3 regions of the Corynebacterium atrinae genome follow, and region 3 is predicted to be linked to each of the others. Evidence: predicted binding sites of a transcription regulator. Region 3 holds the regulator's gene; each other region holds the start of a gene.

Region 1 (3,274 bases), 620 kb from region 3:
CGTCCAACTGCCAGTGGCTTGCCTTTGGTGTCGTGCAGCATTCCTAGGTCGAATGCTGCGGCTCCGAGCTTCAGGATGTCGAACGGAGTCAAAAGGTCCCCTGTGTTGGAGAGGAACACCGAGTTAGAGCTCATGTTCTTAACGTCGTCGGTGGTCATGCTCACCACAACTGAGCCGACACCTTGACGGTTAATCTTGCTCTCGTCCGCCAAGTGGGTTTTCAGAATAGCTTCGAGCTGGTCGACTGCTCTCACTGAGCGGCGACGTTTGTCTTCCCCTTCCGGAACAGTGGTGTTGGCTCCGGGGCGCAGTCCGGGAGCTAGGGCGGCCTTGAGCATCGCTGCAAGTGAAGCAGGCAGGCTGGCAACTACGCGGACATTGCCGTCTTCTTCCGGCTCCCCGATGCTGAGAAAGCGACGCTTGTAGCCCGCGAAAGGATCCTTGGTGCCATCCGTCCGGCGTGCCGCTGCGTTGGCGTTCTTGACCTGCCTGCGTAACCAAATGCGAAGATCTTCTGGGGTTCGCTTCTCCGCCTGCTCCAGAGATTGTTCGTGGAGGACTGATTTGCTGGGGCGAGAGCGCTCGCCGAGATTCCGCAATTCTTGAGAGATGATGCGTTGTTTCTCAGCCGCGACTTCCTGGGCCTTCTTACGGGCACGCTCTTGAGCTTCACGGTCGCGTCGGTGGCGCGCCTCCGCTTCTTTGCGGGCGGCCTCTTCCCGGCGCCGACGTTCCTCTGCAGAATCTGCCTCCGCCCCATCCTCCGGAGAGGATGGCGCGGCAGATGGCATGGGCGCAGCGGGCACCGGCTCGGCAACTGGGGTGGTGAACAGGTTTTCCCCGCGTGCCAGTCGGTCTACGGCTTCCCGATATGAAATTCCCAAGGTCTTGGTGAGGTATTCGACGGACCTAGTCGATCCAACAAGACGTCCGGCATTGGATCGCTCAGCAATCCACGCAAATGCCGCGTCGGCGGTGGATTTGGCGCCAGTAATGGACTCGAGCTTGACCATGCCTTCCCGCACAGCTTCGAAGTCAAGCGAAGAGGGATCCGACATGACAGAGGCTAATTGCGCCATGGCAGAGACAGCCTGGTCAACCAGTGCGTCAATGTGGTGCTTTGTCGACATCTTCCCCTCCAATCCCCCCGATTTCATCGCTTACACTTTCGACAATAACACCGTTCCAAGCGCAGTCAAGGCCAATGGCCGAATAGTTGTTCGATCACCCCCAAACGTGTTAGAACTTTTACTCTATGCCCATTTTTCCGATGATGTTGTAAACTATCCTTGACATGCACCTTAGGAAGAAGGATTCAGCATGTAGTCAACATAGTCGACCAGGAGGTACATGGCCTTCCAAAAATTGCCCTCGTGACCCCTCTACCGCAACCACCCACTCAGGAGCTCGACACCATGAGCGATCAAGACCAGCAGAACATGGTCCGCAAGTACCGCCGCTGGCACGAGCTAAGCCAGGCGGAACTGGCCGAGAAGGTCGGAGTATCACGACAGACCATCGCCAACATTGAGCGGGGTAACTACTCTCCCTCAGTCCACCTCGCACTTTCCATCTGCAAAGTGCTCAACCACACCGTCGAAGAAATCTTCGGCGAAGAACAGGAAGGCAAATAGCGTGAGCTATTCAGACGACATCATTGCCCAAGCGGACGCATCCGTCGATGACGAATTCGAACGGCAGATGCTGCACAAATCATCGACTGTCACTGTGAAATGGATGTCTTGGGCAATCCTTGTCACCGCGGCAATGTTGGCTTGGGTCCTCGACGGGCTTGACACACTATGGACAGCCCTCATCTTTCCTGCGCCCCTCGTCGCATCATGGATTGGCTTGGCGTGGCTCCGCAAGTCGGTGCCTGCACCGCGACCTGTTCCCCTTTCCCGAATCGACTGGATAGCACTCATCTTTATCATCGTTATTTGGCTGGCCGGCATTGCCGTTAAGGGGTTTGGATCTTCTTTGGCTTTCACCGTAGGTGCCGCCGTTGGGGCAATCCTCGGCCTGCTCGCGGCAGTTTTCCTTGCCTCTCGCATCCCAGCACGCCAGCGGAGGAAGGATATTCAGCGTCTGAACGACGATGCAGAGGCGGAAGATACCTAAGCTTGAGCTACCGGTTCCTGCTCAACCACGATTTCTGCCTTCTTACTGGAGCCCCTGAACGCCCACAGTTTGTTAATCATAAAATTCACCGGCATTGCCACAATGATGGAGATTGCGGAGGCCCAGTAGAACTTGGTTCGCAGGCCCGTGGAGTCGTCGAAGATGTCAACGGGCAGAGTGAGGGGCGAGGTTGGGTTCATCAGCAGAGTCAGGACGATCTGGCTGACCACAAACGCGCCAATTCCGGTCAATAGGAAGGGGAAGAATCCACGCCACCAACTGCGGCGAGGATAGCCCCGGAAGGTCCAACTGCGGTTCAGCTGGTAGTTCCAGGTGTTGGCCACGAGGAAGGCGATCGTGGCGAAGACGTGGTACCAGCGAATGTGGAAGCTTGATCCCAGCAGGTTGAGAAACGCATCGTGTTCGGAGATGCCCCAGCCCCAGCCGCTGATCTTCTTGGTCAGGTAGACCACGAGCAGGTTGACCACAGTGCCCGAGCCGCCGACGATCCCGAACATGATGAATTGTCGGAACGTAGTGGAAAACCGTTCGCTCAAACCGCTTCGCTCCGCCATTACGGCCCTACCCTCGCTTCTTACCGGATATTAACCACTCAATCCTACTGGTGGAAGCGGAAAATAACTAAGAAAGGCACGTTGCTCACCAGAAATTGGGTCCTCAAAGCGAAGTTCGGATGCTCGAAGATGGAGTGGGGTCGAGAAATCGTACAGGGACAGGCCTTGGTCGACGGGATAGGTGTCGTCGCCGATGATCGGACATCCAAGGTGGTTCAGCACCGCCCGAATCTGATGGGTGTGCCCCGTGAGAGGTTCAACTTCAACAAGCCCCGAACCAAGCTCCGAAGCAACCGACCGAACTATCGTCCGCGTGGGCACTCCCTGACCATCCGACACCACTTCCACGGCTCGCCTCCCCGGCACTTTCAAGAGATCAACCCGCACCTCAATCTCGCTACCAAAGTCCACGGAACTAGATACCCGTGCGTGATAGGTCTTTCGCACTTGCCCGGCCTGGAACATCCGTTGGTACAACCCTCGGGTCTTTGCTCGTCGTGAGCACAGGAGAACTCCGCTGGTCAGCCGGTCTAGGCGATGAAGGGGAACAATGTCATCCGAGTCGTACATCAACCGAA
Region 2 (3,274 bases), 1.0 Mb from region 3:
TGGTCAAACACATCCATCAGCTCGACACCGTCCACCTGAGCAAACGCAGCTTCGCCGCCGCCGCCTTCTGGTCCCTGTCCAACCGGCTTCTCGACGCCGTCGTCCTCTGGGCCAGCATCTGGGCCATCACCGATGCCGCTCCCTGGCTGGAAAAAGCGCCCGATCACACCACCATCATGGGCGTCCTCCTCGCGTACACCACCGCTAAGATCGCCGGCTCCGCGCAGGTCACCCCCGGTGGGCTTGGCACGGTGGAAGCCACCATCCTCGCCACCCTGGTCGCCTCCGGCATGACCGCCGTCGACGCCACCGGCGCCGCCCTCATCTACCGACTCATTTCCTTCGCCTTGGTCACCGTCATCGGTTGGATCATCTACTTTGCGCACTACGCCCGCCGCGGACTCACAGCTTCCGAATAGGGCGGGGCCCATGTTCAACTTCTTCCGGCCACGCCCCTCCGACGACGACCTCAGCGAGATTCTCCTCGAGGCCATCCCAGAACACCTCTCCCGCTTCCTCCCTGGCGAACCAACCGTGTGGCATGAGATGGTCCCGCAGGGCCCTCGCATCGACGTCTACTCCTGGGCACCCACCCCCGAACGCCCACTGTGGACCCTCGTCACCTCCGGCATGTCCTCGCATCGGATGAACGTTCCCCGGGGCCGCAAGGATGTCGACCGGGCGGAGCTCATGATCACCCTGCCTGCCGACTGGACTCCCCTCGACCAAGCCCCGACACTGCCCGAGGAAGAGGCCCAGCGAATCACCTGGCCCTATGATCAGCTCAAGTTCACCGCCCGCGTTCCCTACCTCGCGGACACCTGGCTGGCACCCGGCACCACACTCCAGGCCTGAGACACAATCGAGGACACTTACGAAGGCTCCGACTTCTCCGGACTGATCGTCGGTGAGCCAACCTCCGTAGCCGATCCGAACATCCGCTCACTCAAGGTCGAAGGCACCACAGTACACTTCTGGGGCCTGTACTTCCTCTACCCCGAAGAGTCTGGCTTCCACCTGCAACACAGCCCAGGGGAGCTGCTCGCGCGTCTCGACGCCGCCCGATTCCCCGAAGGCGTAGTACCGGGCCGCCCCAGGGTCATCTGATCGCGGGATAAAGTAGCTGTATATCCAGCAGCTCTCAGCGTGAAACCGGAGAACCTCGTGCCCCCCTCTCGTATCATCCTTGCGGATGTCATCGCCATCCTCACCTTCGCGATCCTCGCCCGCCTTGCCCACAACACCCCAGAAGCCCCCTTCACCACACTCAACGTCCTGGGGACCTTCTGGCCATTCCTCCTCGGCGGGATCACCGGACACGCGATCTGCTACGCAACGAAAAAGCCCACACTCCCCATCGCTCCCGGCGGCCTCATCATCTGGCTCTCCACCGCCATCACCGGACTAGGCATCTGGGCACTGCGACACGGGGAACTACCCCACTGGTCCTTCATCATCGTCGCCTCCATCATGTCCGGCCTCCTACTCATCGGATGGCGCGGCCTAACGAACATGCGAGCCAAAACAAAGTCCTAGCCCCCAGAGGGGTGCTGTGCGCAGCTGCACACACCACAGCCCTCTGACTAGCGCCAACGCGGCCAGTCTGCCAGCACTGAACATGCGCCACCTGGACAAAAACATTGCCCTACCCCTTGCGTGTTTCGATATTGTGTTCTACTATTGGAGTTAGAACACCTAATCGAAGGGGCAAGGGGGTGAACGAACATGAGCAGTGACATTTTCTACCCAGGCAAAGCGCTACCACTCACGCTTGAGATTGGCTTTTCCATGGTGGAGGCGCACCTGAAAGAGGCAGCCGCCGGCCCCCAGCACTACTTCGCGGTCAGCTCACCTCATGACCCAGTAGCCCGGCGGGGAACACAGATACGCCAAGAAGACCACAAACTCTGGCAATCAGTCCTCCCCAATGGTGATGAGGACATTGACATCGTCCTCGCTAAGCTACGGCGTTCTCTGGGGCGTGGGGATCACTACCTCATGTCCGCGATCAGCGCCCACCAACGGCTTAACGAGCTGCCGAAGTTGAAGGAGATTCAGGAGGAGTACTTCCACCTCGACCTTGTCCGCTTGAAGACGATTGACGGTGTGTTGTGTAAAGCAGACACCACCATCACCGAACACCTCGACCTCATCGATACCGAACTAGCAGAATTCCTCACCCCTACTCGTACTAATCAGATCCTTCCCACACCAGGAAAGATCAAACAGCGCCTTAATGCGATCATCACCATGCTCGATGAGTCGATCTCCTCCGAGGATCCCGCCCCACAACCGGTTGATAGTGTCTCGATCTCCTTCGACGACGGCCGGGGCTTCCTGCATGCTGATCTCGATGGGGTCGTCGCCCAAGAAATCGACCTTCGTATCCGCAAGCACGCCATCGCCCATGGGATCAGTCAGGCAGACGCCTTCGTGGCCTTGATGAGGGGTGAGGGGTCAACGAATGTCACCCTCAACATCTACCGAGCATCCGATATCCCGAATGCCCCAGCATGGGTCTCCGGGGTCGGGTACCTCACCGCAAAGCAGACCGAAGATCTGCTTAACCGGGTTGATGTGGAGATTGATCTCGATGCGATTGCTCAGAAAGTCTCGTCTGCGTATGCCACCCCCTCAGATATCCGCTCCCTCGTCATCGGCCTTGATGGGACGTGTGCAGTCGGTGGGTGTGATGCCCCTGCTCATCGAGCACAGATGGATCACCGGATCAATCACGCCGATGGCGGGCCCACCACAGCAGCGAATTTGGCGGCGTTGTGTGTGAAGCATCATGCGATGAAGACAGACCGCCGGGTGACGTATGTCATGGATCCGGTGACGAGGCGGAAGTACTTCTTGTTTGATGACGGGTCCTGGGCGGAGTCCGAAGGTGATGGGCCACTAGCCCCCAGCGAAAGACGGTGGTTGCAGACGGTGTCCCAGCGGATTACGAAGCGCAGGGCGAGGATTAGGTCGGAGTCCCAAGCACAAAAGAGAGAACAAGGCGAACCGGAGAAACCACCACCGCCCCACGAACGCCCTAGCTGCTCCGAATGGGGACGCCCCCTTGACAGCCGGGAGACCTAGAAGGCCCCCTGCAGAACCTGGAAATGCTCACACACCACGGGCATGCCCGTGGGATTGCTCAGCCCAGGGAGAATCACTAAAGCCGCCGTTTCCCGGCAACAGCGGGACGCGCGGCGGCTTCGTCTGACCCAAAGAACGTCTACTTGCCGCTAATGATCTGGTTGATGATCATGTAGACGTAGTTGAG
Region 3 (3,274 bases):
TTCGACATCTCCCCCGCTACCTCCAAGGCATGCGCATTCGCCTCGAGGAGATGTCACTCGACCCGGGCAAAGACGCCGATCGACAAGATGAGATTGACCAAGCCAAGTCGTACTTGGACATCAAGTTGGCAAAACTCCCCAAAGGACGTGAGAAATCGCGAGAAGTCAAAGAAATCCGCTGGATGATTGAGGAGCTTAGGATTAGCCTCTTCGCCCAACGCCTCGGTACCGCCCGTCCGATTTCCTTGCGCAGGATCGAAAAGGCAGTGGATAAGCTCCGCTAATTTAAAGAACCGATCAGCGATCCACAGCCGAGTCTTCCTCTCGAGCCCTTCGATGCATGAGCCGGATCTCTGATTCAAAGTCTTCAGCAGACTCGAAAGACTTATACACGGACGCAAAGCGCAGGTACGCCACCTCGTCCAAGGCGCGGAGTGGCTCAAGGATTGCGAGGCCGATGGCGTTGGCGTGCACCTGTGAGCTGCCATGGCTACGCACGGTCTCTTCTACTTCTTGAGCAAGCCGCTTCAGCGCGTCATCCGAAACATCCCGACCCTGACAAGCGCGCCGCACACCAAGCACGACCTTGTCACGACTGAACGGCTCCGTCACGCCATTGCGTTTAACTACCAACAGGACGGCTTTCTCGATGGTGGTGAAGCGTCCCTGGCACTCGGTGCACTCCCGTCGACGACGAATCGCGGCGCCGGCATCAATGATGCGAGAGTCAATGACTCGGGAATGATCGTGGTGGCAAAACGGGCAATACACAGTGAACTTCCTCAGCTAGCACAGGGAGCGAGATGATCGCACCAGTCATTGGCCTGGCACAGAGCTCATGGTACCCGCCGCCGATCACGATGTAGCTGGCTCGACTACTGGCCTGCAGCAGCCGGGGAAGAAGAGTAGCTATATCCCGTATCAATCGCCCCCGGGGTGGAGTCAGTGCCACTCTGCGACAAGGCGGCGGTAACCACGCAGACGCCAAACACCGCACCAAGTAGGTAAGTTCCGAAAGCTTGAAGGCTGCGCCGTCCAAGGCTGACAGTCTTCTTGGTTGGACCCGGATTTGTTCGAACGGATTCCAGCTCTTCACCTCGCCGCTCCGTTCGATCCGAAATGCGTAGAGTTCGAACAACTCGCTGCTCTGCCGCCGCCTCACGATAACCGGAAGGCTCCCACACAGCCACCGCAGAAGGCGAGGAAATGCGGACATGCGGAGCGCGGCGACCTGCAGTAGTGCGATTGAGCGAGATGGTCATGATGATATCCTTTCGTCGATGTGCGTCAGAGTATCGAGCGGACCCGACACTCTCGAACAGATATGACGTTCATATGTTCGATGTAGCTGCTATGTTCGATTTATAGCACCCGTTCGAAAAAATGTCCACCCGCCGCAAAATATCTCGAACATTCGTACCAAGTCGTGGTAAACATGTAGGTGATGGATGGCTCGGCAGAATCCACCATTCGAACTAGACACCTCAACCAGCCCGTTTCCCCACAACCACACCCCAACCGCAAAGGACCCAAAATCATGGCACGCAGTGGCTCAACTCCGAAGGTCGACCCGACCGGCAAACCAGACCCCTCCGAACTTTCAGATCGCCAACGCCGGATCCTCGAAGTTATTAGGGATGCGGTGGTTCTCCGTGGCTACCCGCCAAGCATTCGGGAAATCGGTGACGCTGCTGGCCTACAGTCGACCTCCTCCGTCGCCTATCAGCTCAAGCAGCTGGAAAAGAAGGGATTCTTGCGCCGCGACGCCAACAAGCCGCGCGCCGTTGATGTACGAACCCTTCCTTCCACCGACATGAAAAAGAAGCCGGGGCGCCGCTCGGCAGCTGAGGCATCTGGACCCAACTACCCCGATGCCCCTACCGACGCCAGCCCGACAAACTTCATTCCCGTTGTTGGACGCATCGCCGCCGGCTCGCCCATCCTCGCCGAGCAGGATGTGGAGGAGTACTACCCGCTCCCTTCCGACATCGTCGGCGAGGGAGAGCTGTTCATGCTCAAGGTAGTGGGGCATTCCATGAAGGATGCTGGCATTCTCGACGGAGATTGGGTCGTTGTTCGTTCCCAGCCAGTAGCAGAGCAGGGCGAGTTTGTCGCTGCCCTCATTGAGGGTGAAGCCACAGCCAAGGAGTTCCACAAAGACTCCACAGGCGTGTGGTTACTCCCCCACAACGATGACTTCGCTCCAATCCCAGCCGAGCATGCGGAAATCATGGGCAAGATTGTGTCAGTTCTTCGTAAGCTCTAGGGACTGCATCTCTCCCATCGTCAGATGTCTGATGTAACCCCCTCGCAGCGAGCTAGACTATGCAGTCGCATCCCGACGTTACCCCCGAATTCGGGATGCGCCGAGGAAAAAGGGCCGCTCGTTACCGATGTAACAAACATAACTCAACGCGCTGAGCGGTTGTTTCGCGGATTTTCGGCCCAGAATTGCCCGAATGGGACCAAATGTGATGCGCTTTGTTGGGCTTTGCCCCCGATTTTTTGGGAGAATGGCACAAACGGGCATTTACCCGACCGATTGTGTGGGAACGCGAGGAAATTGTGATGTATGCAGAGGAGCGTCGTCGGCAGATAGCCTCTTTGACGGCCGTCGAAGGGCGAGTCAACGTCACTGAGCTAGCTAGTCGGTTTGACGTTACCGCCGAGACCATTCGTCGCGATCTCGCTGTCCTGGACCGGGAGGGGGTTGTTCACCGGGTTCACGGTGGCGCAGTTGCCAGCCAAACATTTCAGACAGCCGAGTTCTCCCTCGACGCTCGATTTCGCTCCGCCCCGACTGCAAAATCAGCAATCTCCCGGGCAGCCCTCGAATTCCTCCCCGAAGCTAATGGGGGACTGTTTTTAGACTCCGGAACCACCATCGGCACCCTGGCAGAGTTGATCGCCGAGCAGCAAGATGCTGGCCAGTGGTCAATCGTGACCAACAGTCTGTCAATAGCGCTGAACTTGGCCAACAAGGGACTGTCGAAGGTGCAGCTTCTGGGTGGCTCCGTTCGTGCGATTACCCAAGCCGTGGTCGGCGACACCGCGCTTCGCACTCTGGCTCTTATGCGGGCGGACGTAGCCTTCATTGGTACTAATGCCCTGACCTTGGATCACGGCTTGTCCACGGCGGATGCCCAAGAGGCAGCGATCAAGTCCGCGATGGTCACCAACGCCCACAAAGTTGTCGTCCTCTGCGATTCAACCAAGCTCGGAAACGACTACCTCGTCAGCTTTGCCAGCATCAGTGATATCGACGTCGTTATCA

What was found. The regulator LexA, encoded in region 3, represses DNA repair genes until DNA is damaged. The targets are predictions, from matches to a motif close to CGAACANNTGTTCG.
Region 1: the regulator LexA is predicted to act here: its motif matches at 1,210-1,223, upstream of CATRI_RS04765 (HNH endonuclease signature motif containing protein).
Region 2: the regulator LexA is predicted to act here: its motif matches at 1,689-1,702, upstream of CATRI_RS12400 (HNH endonuclease signature motif containing protein).

Annotation. Positions count from the first base shown of each region.
Region 1 covers NZ_CP046977.1:935,847-939,120, reverse strand. Annotated here, with positions in the region: gene CATRI_RS04765 (HNH endonuclease signature motif containing protein) at 1-1,130, opposite strand, end outside; gene CATRI_RS04760 (helix-turn-helix transcriptional regulator) at 1,416-1,634, shown strand; gene CATRI_RS04755 (hypothetical protein) at 1,636-2,121, shown strand; gene CATRI_RS04750 (GtrA family protein) at 2,118-2,696, opposite strand; gene CATRI_RS04745 (pseudouridine synthase) at 2,727-3,274, opposite strand, start outside.
Region 2 covers NZ_CP046977.1:2,554,060-2,557,333, forward strand. Annotated here, with positions in the region: gene CATRI_RS12385 (lysylphosphatidylglycerol synthase transmembrane domain-containing protein) at 1-419, shown strand, start outside; partial or broken gene CATRI_RS12390 (suppressor of fused domain protein) at 547-1,107, shown strand; gene CATRI_RS12395 (DUF3054 domain-containing protein) at 1,165-1,536, shown strand; gene CATRI_RS12400 (HNH endonuclease signature motif containing protein) at 1,726-3,087, shown strand.
Region 3 covers NZ_CP046977.1:1,556,262-1,559,535, forward strand. Annotated here, with positions in the region: gene hrpA (ATP-dependent RNA helicase HrpA) at 1-284, shown strand, start outside; gene nrdR (transcriptional regulator NrdR) at 298-771, opposite strand; gene CATRI_RS07645 (hypothetical protein) at 876-1,262, opposite strand; gene lexA (transcriptional repressor LexA) at 1,538-2,266, shown strand; gene sugR (transcriptional regulator SugR) at 2,569-3,274, shown strand, end outside.